DNA from 4 places in the Sagittula stellata E-37 genome. Region 1 is predicted to be linked to each of the others. Evidence: riboswitches for the same ligand, from Rfam matches in the RefSeq annotation. Region 1 holds a riboswitch; each other region holds the start of a gene.
The links. A riboswitch is a leader RNA that binds a small molecule or an ion and turns the genes downstream of it on or off. The one in region 1 is predicted to bind cobalamin.

Region 1 (4,461 bases):
ACCGGGTCCTGGCCAGGATAGCCGAAGTGGACGTCTTCAATGTCGATCAGGGCCATGTGGCATCCAGCCGGAAGAGCGCGGCGCACACGATGATCAGGACCACGCCGAATACCGCGTCGCGACGGGTGTAGGCGAAGTCCTGCAAGAGCATGATACGTCCCGAGAAACCCCGGCATTTCATCGCGGCGAGGATACGCTCGGACCGTTCAATCGCCCGCACCAGAATCATGCCCACGAGGTAGCCGAAGGTGCGGTAGGTGTGCCACGAGGTGGAGGGACGGAAGGCTCTGACCTTCATCGCGGCGCGCAGGCGAAGGTATTCCTCGCGCAGCACCTCGATGTAGCGGATGGTGAACATCATCAGGTGCACGAGTTTTTCCGGGCACCGCAGCCGGTAAAGCGCATGCCCCATGGTGACCGGCTCCATCGACCCGACCAGCGTCATGAGCGCGAGGATCACCGCGTTGGCGGTCAGCGCGATTTCGACGGCCTGCCCGAGGCCCTGCCAGGTCGCATCGAAGCCCCAGATGGTGAACATAGTGTCGCCGGGCACCGTGAAGGGAAAGAGAACCAGCATGAAGATGATGAAACCGTCCATCGCCGCCATGCGCTTCACCGTGGGCAGGATCGGCAGGCGCGAGACCAGCAGGAACGCGACGGACACCGCAAGGGCCGCCGTCAGAGCACCCAGCGAGGACAGCGCCACAACCACCACGCCAAAGACACAGACGCCGAGTATGCGGGTGCGTGGGTCCAGACGGTTCACTGCGGTCAGGGCCGGTGTCCCGGTCCCAGCCAGCGTCTTTTGTGCCTGTGTCAGAACGTGGCCCATGGCTCAGGCCGCCATCTTGCGGCGGGCCGCGATGTAGAACGCCAGCCCGAACAGCCCGAGGATGTAGCCCAGTCCGCCGAGGATCGTCTGGAAGTCGTTCTTCTCCTTGTAGGCAGCAATCTCGCGGCGCAGGGGGCGGATCTCGTCCCGAACCGTTTCGGCGATAAAGTCACGCTCTTCTGCCGTCAGTCCGGCGACGGCGACCGGCTCGGAGGCGTCGGTGGCCACGGCGGGCGGCGCGGCTTCGATGACCGGTTTGCCGAGGATGGCAGCCACCTCTTCGGCGGGCAGCGTGGCCTCCGCCACGTGTCCGGCGCCCAGATCGGCGCGGAAACGATGTTCGACCGGCTTTTCCGGCGTGAAGACAAAGAAGCCGTCCGCATCGGTGACCGTGCGCCCCAGTTCGGTGCCGTCGGGGGCGGTGACGATCACTTCTTCCCCGACAGCCATGTCGCCGTTGGAGAAGCCGATCTCGCCCTCGATGGAGGACCCGGACGGAAAGACGGCGGCGATGACCTTGTGGGCCTGAGCGGGCAGGGGCAACGCCAGAAGCGCCGCAATCAGGGCAAGGCGTTTCATGCGGCACTCCGTTGCAGGGCGTGGAAGAGGTCCGGCTTGACCTTGCGAGCCAGGAGGACGGCGAACCCGGTCAGCAGCCCTTCGATGATCATCACCGGGATATGGGCGATGAACACCAGTTTGGCCGCCGGGATGAAGGCATCGCCCGACAAGGCCAGCGACAAGGCCACCAAGCCGGTTGTCGCGGCGATGCTGAAGGTGCCGCCGACCGCGCCCCAGACGGCTCCGGTCAGCGGCGTCCCGCGCGAGATGAGACGCCCGAACAGCAGTCCCGCCAGCACCGCTGGCAAAGCGATATTGAGTGTGTTCACCCCGAGCACGGTCAGTCCGCCGAAGCCGAAGAACACGGCCTGAAGCAGCAGGCCCACGAAGAGGGCCGGAAAGGCGGCCCAGCCGAGCACGAGCCCGGCAAGACCGTTCATGATGAGATGCACCGAGGACGGGCCGATCGGCACATGCACCAGCGAGGCCACGAAGAAGCTGGCCGACAGGACACCGGCTGCGGGGATGCGTTCCATCGTCAGCGACCGCAGGCCATAGGCGATGCCGCCGGCCGCCAGCACCGCCCCGCCGATCACGACCGGGTTGGAAAGGGCTCCGTCCACGATGTGCATGGCGTTACTCCAGCTCCCAGGCGCGGATCCAGATCACGGCATCCTGGCTGAGTTCCTTGCCTTTGTGTTCGGTTGCGGGACCGACACCGAGCGCGGCAAAGCCCCAGTGTCCGGCCCTGGGAATGCCGAAGGTGAAGTACCCGTTGTCGTCGGACATGACGACGACCGCGCCACCGGGCGGGGGGCTGACCACCGGGTCGGTGGCGCGCGCACGTTCCATGTCCGGCTCTGCCGCCATGAACTCGACCTCGATCTCGGCACCGGCGACGGGTTGGCCGTCGGACAGGACGCGTCCGGTGAACGTGGAGCCCGCCAACACGTTGTAGGGCTTGTTCAGCGGCAGGATCTCTGCGGGCAGGCCAACAGGGTTCATCCAGTCGGTGGGCAATTCGCTGCGGTTCAGAAAGGCCTTGGTGTACTGCTGGATGTACGTGTCCTCGGATTCCTCGAAGTAGGGCTGCGGGACCGTCACGAGGACATAATCGCCCGACCGCTTGACCGGGACGTTGCCCAGAAAGGCCGCCGCCTCGTTCGCGGACCCCGTGAAGGCCGTCGGTTCGAGGGTGTCCAGAAGATCGGTGCGCTTGCCGTGATGCACCATGAAGAATTCCTCGGGTGTTTCCATCTCCATCACGTGGCCGTTTGAGAAGGGGTGCCAGAAGATCAGCTTGACCGGCACGTCGCCCGGTCGGTCGATGATCGTGTCCGTCGTATATTCGAGAAGGAAATGCGCCTGTGTCATCGCCGGAAACGCGATGCACGCCGCAAGTGCACCAAAAGTGAGTTTCATGAAGCCGTCCTTGTCCACTGCGCCACACCCGGCGCGCGTCGTTTCTGGACGCGGGGAACACTCGACCCCATCCGCGCGGCGGAATGACCCGCCTGCGCACGAGGCCAGACGCGCACCCCGGCGTCCGGTTGAAAGCGCCTCTTCCTGAGGCGCCAGTCCGGCAGGTCTCCTGGCTCGCGGGTCATCGCATCTGGACTGGCCTTCCCGGATTTCTCCAGTGGCATATCAGCCCTGCTTGCCGCTTACAGTTGCGGGGGCAGCTGCAGGGTAGGCACTCGCGTGCCGCACTGCATTCCCTCTTTCCTCCGAAGCGTGAAAACTCCGGAACCGGACATGCGATTTCCTTGCCAGAAAAGCGCGCGCCCGGTCAATTGCTAATTTGTGAAGCGCGGAGCAGGGACCGGACAGATGTGTGGTCCACTGTTGGGCCCTCCGAGCGAGGGCTCGTCAGGCGTCTTCCGGAGCCACTGTCGCGATGCTCAGCGCATGGCCGCCCAGGTCGCGGAAGGCGCGCTGGCGGCAGGTCAGCACGATGATCTGAAGGTCGCCCGCCTGGCGGTGCAACGCGTCGAACATCCGCTCGATCCGATCGTCGTCGGTGAAGACCAGCGCGTCGTCGAGGATCACCGGCGCAGTGCGCCCCGCGTGGGACAACATGCGCGCAAAGGCCAGCCGGACCAGCAATGCCACCTGTTCCTGCGTGCCGCCGGAGAGGATGTCGACCGGCTCGCTCTGGCCGTCGCGCAAAAGCGCATCGGGCAGCAGGGATTCTTCTCCCCATGTCAGCTCGGCGTCCGGCCAGAGCAGGTGCAGGAGCGGTTTCAGTTCCCGGGCGATCGGCGCGAAATAGCGTTCGCGGGCTTCGTTGCGGGCTTTTTCAAGCGCCTGTTCGAGCTTGCGAAGCACAGCCACCTCGTGCTCGATCCGCGTCAGGGTCTCGCGGGCCGATGTCAGCTTTTCCACCGTCTCGGCCAGCCTTTCCTCGACCGCGTCACCGGCAGAGCGGCTGATGCGTTCTTCGAGCCGGGCGAGCAGAAGCTTCAGACGGGCGCTTTCGTCGCGTGCGCGGGTTTCCACGGATTCCGCCCGAGTCAGCGTTGCGCGCGTATTGGCGGTGTCGGGGGCGTCCTTGGCCTTGGCCGCATGTTTGGCCTGCTCCTCGGCAAGAGCAGCCTCCATCCTTGACAGGGTCGCGGCCAGATCGTCCTCTGTCGCGCCGCCAGCCCGCGCCACCGCGTCTTCGGCGCGCTTCAGACGGTCCTTGAGCGAAGTCAGGGCGGTTTCGGCGCGCAGCACCTCAGCCCGGGTATCGGCCAGCCGTTCGTTGGCGGCGTCGAGCGCGCCGCGGGCAAGGTCCCGTTCTTCGCGCGCGCTGACCAGTTCCGCCTCTGCCTGCGCAAGGTCGGGCATGTCCGCATCCTCAACCGGGACAGGGATGCGGGCGTGCGTCGCGCGAAGCTGTTCAATGCCATCCGGGGCGAGGCTTTGCAGCACGGCCTTCGCTTCGGCATGCTGCCGCTCCGCCTCGGTCCGGGCGGCGGCGGCGTCACGGGCCTCTTCCAGGGTCGCGGCTCCGATGGCCTCAAGCGCCGAACGCAAGGCGCGGGCCGCAGCGTCCACAGTGTCGGCGTCGCGCCCGGTGTCGC
Region 2 (4,461 bases), 1.1 Mb from region 1:
GGCATCGCGGAGGCCGACGTGGTCGTCGTGCGCTTCGGCGACAAGTACAAGCAGTGGAACGCGGCCTTCGATGCGGGCTATGCCGCCGCGCTGGGCAAGTCTCTGATCATCCTGCAACCGGAAGAGCATGACCACGCCCTGAAGGAGGTCGACGCCGCAGCGCTGGCCGTGGCGCGGACGCCGGAACAGGTGGTGCAGCTTCTCGCCTACGTCATCACCGGCACACTGCCGGGCTGAGGAAGGAGGGCGGCGCGAAGCCCCGCCCTACCTGAGGACGCGACGGATGCGGTGTGAGTGCACGGACCGGTGTGACCGGTTGCGTGGGCTCCCGCGTGCGTTGGCCGTGCCCGGGCCCCGGGCCACGCATCGGCCAGATCGGGTCGGTGCACGTCCCTGTCCACGCGGCGCGGCGCCCCGCGGCGCGGGGCTGTGCGCCGCGCGCCTGCGAGCGTTAGTCGCGCGCCGGGATATTCACGCCGTGTTGCACCGCCGGGCGCTCGTAGAACCGCTTGACGTAGGCCACGCAGTTGGGATGGTCGTCCCAGCCCACCACGTCGCGCGCGCCGTAAAATTCGAGCGCGTTGAGCCACGGGCAGAGCGCGATGTCCGCCACGGAATACGGCCCGGCGATCCAGTCTCGACCGTCCAGCGCGCCTTCGACAACGCTCAGCAGCCGCCGCGCCTCGTTCACATACCGGGTGCGGGGAAGCGGGTCCTTCACGTCCTTGCCCGCGAACTTCCAGAAGAAACCGAGCTGCCCCAACATCGGTCCGACGCCGCCCATCTGGAACATCAGCCATTGCGTGATCTTGTGCCGCTCGGTCGCGGTCTCGCCCAGCAGCATTCCGGCCTTCTCGCCGAGATAGAGCAGGATGGCCCCGGATTCGAACAGCTCCAGCGGCGCGCCGTCCGGGCCGTTCGGGTCGATTATCGCGGGGATCTTGTTGTTGGGGTTGAGCGACAGGAACTCAGGGCTTTTGACGTCCTTGTCCGACAGGGTGATCTTGTGGGCCTCGTAGGGCAGCCCGGTCTCCTCGAGCATGATCGACGCCTTGACCCCGTTGGGCGTCGGGAAGGCATAGAGCTGGATGCGGTCGGGGTGCGCGGCGGGCCAGCGGCGCGAGATCGGATGGTCGGCAAGAGCGGTCATGATGCGTGTCCTCGTTAAGGAAGATGTCCTGGCCGACCCTAGTCCGGCATTTCCCGCTTTCCCAGCCGATCCGGCATGACATAATCCTGTTTGTGCAAAAACACCCCGCAGGACATGTGGCCAAGCATGCCGGCGCTCTTACGGAATGGGAAAATGATTAAGGAATTCAAGGATTTCATCGCCAAGGGCAATGTCATGGACATGGCCGTGGGCATCATCATCGGCGCGGCGTTCACCGCGATCGTGCAGTCGCTGGTGGGCGACATCATCAATCCGATCATCGCCTTGTTCACCGGCGGCATCGACTTTTCGGGCTGGTTCTATGCGCTCGACGGCAACGAATACGCGTCGCTCTCGGCGGCGACAGAGGCGGGCGCGCCGGTCTTTGCCATCGGCAAGTTCATCATGGCGGTGATCAACTTCTTCATCATCGCCTTCGTGGTCTTCATGCTGGTGAAGATGGTCAACCGCGCGAAGGCCGCCGCGATCCGTGAGCGTGAGGAAGGCCAGCCAGCCGAAGCCACGCCGTCCGGCCCAACGGAACTGGACGTGCTGCTCGAGATCCGCGACACGCTGAAGACACGCTGACCACGTGACGGCAGACCGGTCCCGTCCGGGGGCGGTGCACTTGCGCCAAGGGGCGGGATTTGCGATCCCGTCCGTGTCAGGTGCCTCCGTCCTCGGGGGAGAATCGGGAAGCCGGGGCAGAACCGGCGCGGGCCCGCCGCTGTGACGGGGACGGGGCGGACACATGGCCACTGGGCGTCAGTCAGGCGCTCGGGAAGGCGTCCGTTCCGGATGATCCGAAGCCAGAAGACCGGCCTGACGGCATGGCGGCCCCGCCTGGACAGCGGGGGCGCGCAGGCCTTTGGGAGGTGACCCCATGACAGGACCGGTGAACCGCCGATCCCCGGCGCCCGTTGCGGCGCGCGCGTTTTCGGACGAGGAGCGGCGGGCGCTCTACGACGTGATTGCCCACAGACGGGACGTGCGGAACGAATTCCTGCCCGATCCGGTGGACGAAGACGTGCTGCGGCGCATCCTGGAGGCGGCGCATGCCGCGCCATCGGTCGGGCTCTCGCAACCCTGGGATTTCATTCTGCTGCGCGATCCCCTGCGCCGGGCGCAAGTGCGGGCCGCATTCGCCCGCGCCAACGACGAGGCGCAGGCGATGTTCCCGCCGGACAAGCGGTCGGCCTATGCCGCGCTGAAGCTGGAAGGGATCGAGAAGGCCCCCCTGAACATCTGCGTCACCTGTGACCGGTCGCGCGGCGGACCGGTCGTGCTGGGGCGCACGCATCAGCCGGAGACGGATCTCTATTCGACGGTCTGCGCCGTCCAGAACCTCTGGCTGGCGGCGCGGGCCGAAGGCGTCGGCGTCGGTTGGGTCAGCATCCTCGACGAGGCCGACCTGCGCCCGATCCTCCGCCTGCCCGAGCACGTCCGCGTGGTCGCCTACCTCTGCGTCGGCCACGTCAGGGAGCTGTTCGACGGCCCCGAACTCGCAGCGCGCGGCTGGGCGCGGGCGCGCACGCTCGATGCGCATGTCCGCGAGGAGGGCTGGTAAGGCCAGCGCCCGGGCCGCCGTCAGCACGACGCATCCGACCGCCGATATTCAGGTCGCAACCTTCAAAGAACCCGCTGCCGGCTTCTTTGCTTCCAAAATACTCCGGAGGGGTTCGGGGAGGCAGAGCCTCCCCGACCGGTCGCCGTGCGCAGCACGGCGAAACCGCTCAGGCCGCCAGCGCGGCCGCCGGCGTGATCGCGGCAAGCCCAAGCGCCTCGCCCACCGCGGCGTAGGTCAGCTTGCCCGCATGCACGTTCAGCCCGGCCAGAAGGTGCGGATCGTCGGCGCAGGCTTTCTTCCAGCCCTTGTCGGCCAACGCCAGCATGAACGGCATGGTCGCGTTGCCCAGGGCGATGGTCGATGTGCGCGCCACGGCGCCCGGCATGTTCGCCACGCAGTAGTGCACGATGCCGTCGACTTCGTAGATCGGGTCCTGATGGGTTGTGGCCTTCGAGGTCTCGAAGCAGCCGCCCTGGTCGATGGCCACGTCGACGATCACGGCGCCGGGCTTCATCGTCGACAGTTGCGCGCGGCTGACCAGCTTCGGCGCGGCGGCGCCGGGGATCAGCACGGCGCCGATGACCATGTCGGCCTCGGCCACCATCTCGGCGGTGTTCCCGGCAGAGGCGTAGCGGGTCTTGAAGACCGAACCGAAGACGTCGTCGAGGTAACGCATCCGCGACAGGGAGCGGTCGAGCACGGTGACCTCGGCGCCCATGCCCGCGGCGACGCGGGCCGCGTGGGTGCCGACGACGCCGCCGCCGATCACCGCGACCTTCGCGGGGCCGACCCCCGGCACGCCGCCCATCAGCACGCCGCGGCCGCCGTTGGCCTTCTGCAGCGACCAGGCGCCGACCTGCGGGGCGAGACGGCCCGCGACCTCGGACATCGGCGCCAGAAGGGGCAGGCCGCCACGGTCGTCGGTCACGGTTTCATAGGCGATGCAGGTCGCGCCGGAGGCGATCAGGTCGTGGGTCTGCTCCGGATCGGGCGCGAGGTGGAGATAGGTGAACAGCACCTGGCCCTCGCGCAACATGGCGCGTTCGGGGGCCTGGGGTTCCTTCACCTTGACGATCATGTCGGCGGAGGCAAAGACCTCGGCGGCGGTGTCGGCCAGCGCGGCGCCCGCGGCGGTATAGTCTTCGTCGGTGAAACCGGCGCCGAGGCCTGCGCCTTTCTGGACGATGACCGAATGGCCATGCGCCACCGCTTCGTGTGCGGCGTTGGGCGTCAGGCCCACGCGGAATTCCTGGGGTTTGACTTCTGTCGGGCAGCCGATCTTCATGACGCGATCCTTTGAGCCTGGGTCCTGTTGGGGTGCGGCAATCTACCATGAACGGCTTGCAAAAGGGTCCGAGACTGGGGCACCTTTGCGCACCGCCGCGCACGATTGTTCGACGGTTTGCAGGCACCGCGGGAGGAATCTTCGAATATGGCGCTAGACGAGACGGATCGGCGACTGCTCAGGGTGCTTCAGCGCAAGGGCCGCATGTCGAACGCGGACCTCAGCGAACAGGTCAACCTGTCCCCCTCGGCCTGTCACCGGCGGGTGCAGCGGCTTGAGGCGGACGGCTACATCCGCGACTACGTGGCGCTTCTGGATGCGCGCAAGCTGTCGCTGCCGACCACCGTCTTCGTGGAGATCACCCTGCAGGCGCAGGCCGACGAGGTGCTGGAGGCTTTCGAGACCGCCGTGTCCCGCGTTCCGGCGGTGCTGGAGTGTCACCTGATGGCGGGCACGGCG
Region 3 (4,461 bases), 1.6 Mb from region 1:
GGTGGCGGTCAGGGCCGCGTCAGTCAGGTCGGTCACCTCGTAGGGGCCCGTATAGATACCGGCATGTTCCAGCGCCTCCCAGTCCCCGTTCGCGGCCTCCACGGCATCGAGATCGTAGATCAGGAAATAGCTTTCGTGGGCCAGCACGTTCGGGAACTCGGGCAGCGGCACCGGTGTCTTCACGGTGATTTCCAGCGGGCCAGTGACGTCGAAGGTCGTTTCTGGCGGCACGACGCCTTGCAGCGACGCCTTGTTCGCCAGCCGGAAGTCCATCAGCCGCTTCACCGCATCCGCGTCCAGTTGGCGGCCGTTCTGGAACGTCACCCCCTTGTTGAGCGTGATAACCCAGGTCAGGTCGTCCACCTGTTCCAGACTTTCGGCCAGCCAGGGCGCCACGGAGCCATCACGCTGGAATTCCATCAGCAACTCGGCCACGCCGAATTCCTGGAACCAGAAACCCTCGGACTCGGGGTCCATGCTGTCGATCTGGAACGACGTAATCACGCGGATCGGCTGATCGGCCTCCTGCGCCGGGGCGGGCTGGCCAAAAGTAAGGGCGGCGAGGGCCAGCGTGGTCGCAAGGTGTCTCATGATATGGTGCTCCTGTGGGGCGTCGTGTGTTGACTGGGCTGGCTGAGCCGGGCGGTGTGGATGTGCAGGTCAGGCAGTCCGCGCCCCGCGCAAAGCACCTCACGCACGAGGCGTCGGGCTGCCGCGCGGTCCGGTACGTGGAACCAGTCGCCTAGCGGGTAGACCGCGACGACGGGCCCCTTGTTGCAGGGAAAGATGCAGCCGGTGGTCGTCGTCAGGCAGCGCTTCGCGATGCCCGCCTCGGCGCATTCGGCCTTGAGGACATGGCTGAGACTCGCGGCATCGCGCATCTGGCAACGCGGCCCGGTGCAGACCAGCAGATGAAAGTCGAAATCGGGAGGGGTGTCCCAGCCGGGCTTGCCGAGCGCGGGTTTCACATTTTCGACCGACGTCGAAGGCGCGGCAAGCAGGTCGCGCAGCATCTCGGTGGGGCCGGCATCCATGCGGGATGGCTCTGGGCCGAGTGTCACGCCGATGGCCGCATTGACCGGTCGTAGAGACCAGTCGGCCAGAACGCCGGGAAGCCAGGCCAGAAGGCTCTCTGGAAACGGCAGTCCGATGGGTTGCAGCCGGATCGCGCGGGCGCCGCCGCGCCGCATCTCGTCCAGCGCCTCGAACAGGCTCCGGCCCATGTCTTCTAGGCGGATGAGCATGTGGGGGCGTTCCGTCGCCGCGGCGCAGATCGCCTCCAGTCGGTGGAAACCGCCTGCGCTCAGGTTGGCCGACGAACAGGCAAAGAGAACCCATTCCACGGGCGGACCCTCAAAGCGGCCCGCGCCGCAACCGTCGTCGTGTCGTCTCAGGGGAATTATCCGTGCATCTGCCATGGTGCCCTCCGCACAAATGCGGGGCGGGCAGACCAGCGATGACATCGGGCACAAAGAGCCGTCCAAACATAGCACATCTCCTGCCGGACACCCCGCCCGGTTAAAAGTGACTGCGGCGCGGAGCGCGCCGGAGATGGCAGGTCTCCTGACTTGCGGGTCAACGCTTTCCCGAACCTTCCCGAGCCGCCTACCGGCCCAGTGGTGTTCTCAGGATCGCTCTCCGCTCACAGTTGCGGGGGCAGTCGCGGATTCGGCACCTTGCGGACATCCTCACCGTGTTCCCTTTTCATCCCGGTTGGCTTGCTGGCGTTCCGGGAACCATCGCGGATCGTTAAGCACGGATACGGCTTGTCCGTCAATCTCCGGGCGCGATAAAATGAGTGTCGACTTCCCGCGAAGAGTGTATGCGCGTTGATCCGTCGGCGCCGGCAACGATACCCAAGGGCGCGTGGCCGAACACCGTCCCGGATCGCAAACAACCCGGACGCGGTGCATCGCCAAAGCCGTCCAGATGCGCTCGATCGCGACGTGCGCACGACGGAACGTCATCCGCCCGGAATGCAGCGCAGCAGGAACCCTTCCACCGCCGGGGCGTTTTCCGGGTGGAGGAACCGCCATGTCATTCAGAAAGAATTACGTCACCAAGCCGATTTTGAAGTGGGCGAGGGGGGCGATGCCGTCGCTGTCCTCGACAGAGGCCGAAGCCGTCTATTCCGGAGACGTCCACTTCGAGGCGGAACTGTTCTCCGGCAATCCGGACTGGACGATGCTGCGCAGCATGAAGGCGCCCGCCCTTACCGACGAGGAGCGGGATTTCATCGACGGGCCATGCCGGACCTTCTGCGACATGATCGACGTCTGGGATATCGACAGGCGCACCGGCGATCTGCCCCGCGAGGCGTGGACCTATCTGCGCGACGAAGGCTTTTTCGGCATGATCATCCCGAAGGAGCACGGCGGACTCGGTTTCTCTGCCTATGCCCATTCGGAAGTCGTGCGCTACATCGCGGGGCATTCCGTCGTGGCGGCGGTGACGGTCATGGTGCCCAATTCGCTCGGTCCCGGTGAACTGATCCTGCAATTCGGCACCGACGCGCAAAAACGGCACTGGCTGCCACGCCTCGCGCGCGGCGAAGAACTGCCCGCCTTCGGGCTCACCTCCGAAGACGCCGGATCGGACGCGTCGGCCATGACGGACGAAGGCGTCGTCTGCAAGGGGCAGTGGAATGGCGAAGAGGTGCTTGGCATCCGCATGACATGGGCCAAGCGCTACATCACGTTGTCGCCGGTCGCCACGGTGCTGGGTCTTGCCCTGAAGCTGCGCGACCCGGACCACCTGCTGGGCGAGGTCGATGACATAGGGATCACATGCACGCTCGTTCCGACGGATTTGCCGGGGGTGGAGACCGGCCGCAGGCACCTGCCCTCGGGGACCATGTTCATGAACGGGCCGACCACCGGCAAGGACGTCTTCGTGCCGCTCGACCATATCATCGGCGGGCCGGACTATGCGGGGCGCGGATGGATGATGCTGATGAGTGCGCTGGCCGCCGGGCGCGGAATCTCACTGCCATCGCTGTCGGCCGCAGCGGCAGCCATGTCCGCGCACAGCACCGGCGCCTATTCCCGCATCCGCAAACAGTTCAATCTGCCCATCGGGTTGTTCGGCGGCGTGCAGGAGCCCATGGCCCGCATCGCTTCCAACGCCTACACGATCGATGCGGGCCGCCGCCTGACGACGGCGGCGTTGGACGACGGGTACAAGCTGGCCGTGATATCCGCGATCATGAAGTATCACGCCACGACCCGGATGCGTGAAACGATCAACGATGCCATGGATGTGCATTCAGGCAAGGCGGTCATCGACGGTCCGTTGAACTATCTCCAGTCGCACTATCGCGCCATTCCCATCGGGATCACGGTCGAGGGCGCGAACATCGTGACCCGCAACCTGATCATCTTCGGGCAAGGGGCCATCAGGGCCCATCCGCATCTGCTGGACGAAATCGAAGCGATACAGGAGCCGGACCCGGACAAATCGCTCGACTCCTTCGACACCCATTTCTGGGCGCACGTCGGACACTCCCTCCGAACGGTCTGTCGCGCGGGATGGTCGGCTTGGACCGGGCGTGGCAAGGCCCCCGACGATGCAGGCAAGGCGACACCGTTCTATCGGCGCCTGTCGCGCTGGTCTGCGGCATTTGCCCTGACGGCGGACATGGCGTTCCTGACGCTGGGGGGCGGTCTGAAGCGGCGCGAGATGATCTCGGCCCGGCTGGGGGATGCGCTGTCGGAGATGTATCTCGTGGCTGCCGTGCTGAAGCGTTGGGAAGACGACGGGCGTCACGACGCCGACCTGCCCTTGGTGCGCCATGCCACCGAAACGAGTTTCGCCCGGATCGGTCGCGCGCTCGACGAGGTGATCGCCAACATGCCCGCACGCTGGGTCGGCTGGCTGCTGCGGCCCATCCTACGTCCCGGTGCCCATGCGCGGGGTCCCTCGGATCAGGTGATCGAGGAGGTCGCCAAGCTGATCTACGAGCCATCGGACACCCGCAGCCGTCTGGTCGGCCACTACTACGCGCCCAAGCCCGACAGTGGTCTGGGCCTGCTCGATACGGCGTACAAGCTGGTGCTGGAAGCGGCCCCTCTGGAAAAGCGTCTGCGCGATGTGCGCAAAACCCCGCAGGAAGGGCTGGACGCAGGACTGCTCTCTGAGGCCGAATATGCCCAGCTGCAGAGAATGCAGGAGGCTGTGCAGAAGGTTGTCGCCGTGGACGACTACACGCCGGAAGAGCTGGCGGATCTCTACCCCGAAATGACCCCACCGACCGACTGGAAGGAGGCCGCCGAATGAGCCGCCCCGTATACATCGTCGACGGCGCGCGCACGCCTTTCCTCAAGGCCCGTGGTCGCCCTGGCCCGTTCACCCCCGTAGACCTCGCCGTGCAGGCCGGGCGACCTCTCTTGTTGCGGCAACCGTTCGAACCCACGGCCTTCGACCTCGTGATCCTTGGCTGTGTCAACGTCATTCAGGACGAGA
Region 4 (4,461 bases), 1.4 Mb from region 1:
GGTCTTGCCGGACACCCGCGTCAGCACCGGACAGGTCACGCCGTGTTCGGGTGTCCAGCAGCTGAGCGGCGGCAAACCCTTGGCCCCGCGCACAGGCCCGGCATAAAGGCCTGCCGCCAGCGCCAGTTGCGCCAGTGCCGCCTGCGCCGCCACGGTGCCGCCCGCGTCGCAGAGATGCGCCAGCCGCCGCAGGGTCGACACCGGCAGAGTCGACATCTCGTCGAGGCGCGTGTCCTCGCGCCCGTCGGCGGGCAACACGGCCAGCGCGATGCCCTTCTGTTGCGCCAGCGACAGCACCTGCTGCAGGCCGTAGGACCAGTAGGGCACGCCGCCGATCAGGCGGATCAGGATGCCCTTCGCGCCCTCCAGCGTCTGTTCCACGTAGGTGTCGACCGACAGCGGATGCCTGAGGGCGGCGAGATTGGCGAGACGGAGCGTGGGCATCCGCCCCTCTGGCCCGCCGCCGCGCCGCCAGCCTTCGGCAAAGGCGCCGAGGTCGCTGTCGGAGAACGACAGCACGACGAGGTCCGCCGGGCTCTGGCCCAGGTCCTGCGGCGTCTCGCTTTCTTCGAGGCCGTGGCTTTCGCGGAAGATGACGTGCATCGGCGGTTCCCGGAAAGGCGGCGCACAGCCCCGCCCTACCTTACGTCATTCTGCGGCGACAGGCGCGGCCCCGAGGACCGCCCCGATGGCCTCGGGTTGGATGTCGTCATGTTCCGCGATGACCACGACCCGGCTGACGCGCGCCTCGTCCGGCTTCCACGGGCGGTCGTACTGATGACGCACCCGCGCGCCCACCGCCTGCACCAGAAGGCGCATAGGCTTGCCCTTGACGGCGGCATACCCTTTCACCCGAAGGATGTTCTGCTCCTTCGCGAGGCGCTCGATGGCGGCGACCAGCTGGGCGGGACTGTCCTGTTCCGGCAGCTCCACAACGACCGATTCGAAGTCGTCGTGCTCGTGATCGTCGTGGTCGTCGTGATGCGAGGGGCGCGCGTCCATGTCGTCCTCTGCGGCGGCTTCCAGCCCGAGGATCACGCGCGGGTCGACCACACCTTCGGCCACTTCGACCACCGGCAGCGGGCGCGGTGCCTCGGCGGCGATGATCGCCTTGGCCTTCGCCACGCCTTCGGGTCCGGCGAGGTCGGGCTTGGTCAGCAGGATGATGTCGGCGCAGGAGATCTGGTCCTCGAAGACCTCGCTCAGCGGCGTCTCGTGGTCGATGCTGTCGTCGGCCAGACGCTGCGCGTCCACCCGCGCCACATCGGGAGCGAAGCGGCCCGCCGCCACGGCCTCCGCATCGGCCAGCGCGATCACGCCGTCGACGGTGATCTTCGACCGGATGTCGGGCCAGTCGAAGGCTTTCAGAAGCGGCTTCGGCAGGGCGAGGCCGGAGGTCTCGATCAGGATGTGGTCGGGGCGCGGGTCGAGCGCCATCAGCGCCTCGATGGTGGGGATGAAGTCGTCGGCCACGGTGCAGCAGATGCAGCCGTTGGCGAGCTCCATGATGTTCTCGGCCGGGCAGTCGGGGATGGCGCAGGATTTCAGGATGTCGCCGTCCACGCCCACGTCGCCGAATTCGTTGACCACCACGGCCAGGCGGCGGCCGCCGGGGTTCTGCATCAGGTGGCGCACCAGCGTCGTCTTGCCGGAGCCGAGGAAGCCGGTGATCACGGTGACGGGGAGTTTGGCTAGATCGGTCATTCAGTCGGCCTCCACAGGGGTGTTCGGGGTCAGGGGCGGAATACGCGCCACGCAGTTGCGCTTGAAGTGTTCGGGACGCTCGCGCCACGGGATCAACCCGTCGCCGGTCGCGTGATAGCGCGCCGCGCCGTCGAGCAGCATGTCCGGATGCGACGCCTCGTCGACATTCCCGAACACGTAGGTCCAGCGGTCGCCGCCGCGCAGGGCGACGGTACAACCGGCATCGCAATTCTGCAGGCATTCGACGGCGGTCAGGCGCAGGCCCTCGGGCAAAGGCCGGTCGGCAAGGGCATCGTAGAGCGCCTGCCCGGGCCGGCGGTCGTCGGCGGGGATGTCCTGCCCCCGGCGGCACTTCACGCAGACCAGAAGTTCGGTCTCTGACGGCATGGCGACCTCGCGCATCTGGGGGGACCTTGAGCGGGGCACGGGCCAAGACAGGCCCTCTCCCGACCCCGGATCACCCCGTCCGGTTTCGTTCCTCCGCCCCTTCCACGGCGCGGCCACTGGCAGGTCTCCCGGCTTGCGGAACTGGGCGGCAGGCAGTCCTGCCGATCCCAACGGAACCCGGCCTTCCCGGCGATGTCGCCAGTGGCTTCGGGCCCTTTCCGGTCACGGTCGCGGGGGCGGCTGCGCCTGACCCCGACGCGGGGCTGCGCATTCCCTTTTCACCTGCTAGACACAGGCACCAGCACTCCGGCTGATGCGCCGGACGCCCGGCAATGTCAAGGAGAGCCCGCGCCATGAGCGAAGACGAAAACGCCCGCCACACCGAAAAGATGAAGAAGATCAAGGCGGCCCGCGACCGGATGATGGCGACCAAGACGGAGGAGAAGGGCCTGATTATCGTCCATACCGGGACCGGCAAGGGCAAGTCGTCCTCCGGATTCGGCATGATCATGCGCTGCATCGCGCATGGCATGCCCTGTGCGGTGGTGCAGTTCATCAAGGGCGCCTGGCCCACCGGCGAAGGCACGTTCCTGCGCGAACGCTTCGCGGCGGAGTGCCGGTTCTTCGTGTCGGGGGAAGGGTTCACGTGGGAGACGCAGGACCGCGAACGCGACATCGCGGCGGCGCAAAACGGCTGGGAGATCGCCAAGACGCAGATCCTCGACCCGGAAGTGCAGTTCGTTCTGCTCGACGAGATCAACATCGCGCTGCGCTACGACTATCTCGACATCGACGACGTGGTGGGGTTCCTGCTGGAGCAGAAACCGCCGATGACCCATGTCTGCCTGACCGGGCGCAACGCCAAGCCCGAACTGATCGAGGCGGCGGACCTCATCACCGACATGACGCTTGTCAAACACCCGTTCCGTGAAGGGGTGAAGGCGCAGAAGGGCGTCGAGTTCTGAGATTGTGGCGCCGGATTTCGGCTCGCCTGCGGCGACCCGACCCGCTGGGGGTTCCCCCCAGACCCCCAAGGTATTTGGACCAAGATGAAGGCAAGACTTCTTTAATCGGAATCGGAGAGGCTGGCCGGGCGGTACAGGGAGAGGTCCCGATGACCGCCCAAGGTGAAGGCACCGCGCCTCCCCCTTCGACGAAGGCCCGAGGCGCGGTGTCCGACCCGCCCCTTCATCTTGGCGAAAAATACCTCCGCCGGAGGCATCCTGTCCGGGCCGTTTGCGCCGTTTGACGTGTGGGGACGTGCGTCAGGGAAACGGGCAGGCTGTTCCGGCTGGATCAGTGGGCGCGGCGAGCGGAATTTCTGCAATGCGCTCTCTGCCCCTGGTGCCTGTCTTCGGAATTGGGTGAGGCCGGGGCGTCCCTGGGAGCGGCGCCGTGTGGATGGCGTTGCGCCTGGCCTGGGGAAGGTCGACGTTTAGCTCATTGCTTGCCACCACGGGACATGACCGGTGCGCGAAGATTTCCGGTAGCGGTCAACGAGACAACGGACTTGCTTCGGCGGTTCTTGCCGGAACGAACAGTGGCCGGTCGTGGGTTCGCGGGCGGGCGCTTCGGCATGCCAAGATGGTTTCGGCGCGTTGACCCTGCGTTCAAGGCTGGTAACGGTGGATGTCACTATCCCGAAACCAGCGAGGACCACCGCCAGATGTTCAGGAAACGGCTGCAGGACGCCACCTCCCGTCACGAGGAGGTCTACGGCTTCTACGAGAAGATCTATACCGTCATCGACCTCTGCGCGGGGCTCGCGTTTCTCTTCGGATCCATCCTCTTCTTCTGGGAAGACACGCAATACCCGGCGACCTGGCTTTTTACCGTGGGCTCCGCCCTGTTCGTCGCGCGGCCGGCGTCGCGGTTCGCCCGGGAGTATCACCTTGCGCAGCTCCCGCTGCCCGGGGATCGTGACCCGGAATGACGCGCGCCCTGATGCTTCAGGGCACCGGGTCCAACGTGGGCAAGTCGGTGCTGGTGGCCGGGCTATGTCGGGCGGCGCTGCGGCGCGGCCTCTCGGTGGCGCCGTTCAAGCCGCAGAACATGTCGAACAACGCCGCCGTGACAGTCGACGGCGGCGAGATCGGCCGCGCGCAGGCGTTGCAGGCGCGGGCCTGCGGGCTGGAGCCGCTGACCGACATGAACCCTGTTCTGCTGAAACCGGAGACCGACGTGGGATCTCAGGTCGTGGTGCAGGGCAAGCGGCTGGCGACGGTGAAGGCGCGCGAATACGCCGCCCTGAAGCCGCAGTTGCTGGGTCATGTCCGCGAGAGTTTCGCGCGGCTGAAGGCGCGCCATGACCTGGTGATCGTCGAGGGCGCGGGTAGCCCGGCAGAGGTCAACCTGCGCGCCGGCGACATT

Region 2: it holds a riboswitch for cobalamin, as region 1 does, so the genes downstream of both, bluB (5,6-dimethylbenzimidazole synthase) here and ABFK29_RS11710 (DUF4198 domain-containing protein) in region 1, are expected to answer to the same signal.
Region 3: it holds a riboswitch for cobalamin, as region 1 does, so the genes downstream of both, ABFK29_RS19500 ((2Fe-2S) ferredoxin domain-containing protein) here and ABFK29_RS11710 (DUF4198 domain-containing protein) in region 1, are expected to answer to the same signal.
Region 4: it holds a riboswitch for cobalamin, as region 1 does, so the genes downstream of both, ABFK29_RS18270 (DUF1636 family protein) here and ABFK29_RS11710 (DUF4198 domain-containing protein) in region 1, are expected to answer to the same signal.

The regions. Positions count from the first base shown of each region.
Region 1 is NZ_CP155729.1:2,460,944-2,465,404, forward strand. It holds gene ABFK29_RS11690 (energy-coupling factor ABC transporter ATP-binding protein) at 1-56, opposite strand, end outside; gene cbiQ (cobalt ECF transporter T component CbiQ) at 47-832, opposite strand; gene ABFK29_RS11700 (hypothetical protein) at 836-1,411, opposite strand; gene cbiM (cobalt transporter CbiM) at 1,408-2,025, opposite strand; gene ABFK29_RS11710 (DUF4198 domain-containing protein) at 2,030-2,815, opposite strand; cobalamin riboswitch at 2,958-3,162, opposite strand; gene ABFK29_RS11715 (AAA family ATPase) at 3,263-4,461, opposite strand, start outside.
Region 2 is NZ_CP155729.1:3,583,397-3,587,857, reverse strand. It holds gene ABFK29_RS17070 (YtoQ family protein) at 1-237, shown strand, start outside; gene ABFK29_RS17065 (glutathione S-transferase family protein) at 452-1,150, opposite strand; gene mscL (large conductance mechanosensitive channel protein MscL) at 1,304-1,738, shown strand; cobalamin riboswitch at 1,800-1,990, shown strand; gene bluB (5,6-dimethylbenzimidazole synthase) at 2,034-2,717, shown strand; gene ald (alanine dehydrogenase) at 2,884-4,002, opposite strand; gene ABFK29_RS17045 (Lrp/AsnC family transcriptional regulator) at 4,150-4,461, shown strand, end outside.
Region 3 is NZ_CP155729.1:4,092,591-4,097,051, reverse strand. It holds gene ABFK29_RS19505 (ABC transporter substrate-binding protein) at 1-591, opposite strand, end outside; gene ABFK29_RS19500 ((2Fe-2S) ferredoxin domain-containing protein) at 588-1,418, opposite strand; cobalamin riboswitch at 1,537-1,756, opposite strand; gene ABFK29_RS19495 (acyl-CoA dehydrogenase) at 2,035-4,275, shown strand; gene ABFK29_RS19490 (acetyl-CoA C-acetyltransferase) at 4,272-4,461, shown strand, end outside.
Region 4 is NZ_CP155729.1:3,827,204-3,831,664, forward strand. It holds gene cobN (cobaltochelatase subunit CobN) at 1-603, opposite strand, end outside; gene cobW (cobalamin biosynthesis protein CobW) at 649-1,704, opposite strand; gene ABFK29_RS18270 (DUF1636 family protein) at 1,705-2,091, opposite strand; cobalamin riboswitch at 2,193-2,409, opposite strand; gene cobO (cob(I)yrinic acid a,c-diamide adenosyltransferase) at 2,445-3,056, shown strand; gene ABFK29_RS18280 (YrhK family protein) at 3,758-4,024, shown strand; gene ABFK29_RS18285 (cobyric acid synthase) at 4,021-4,461, shown strand, end outside.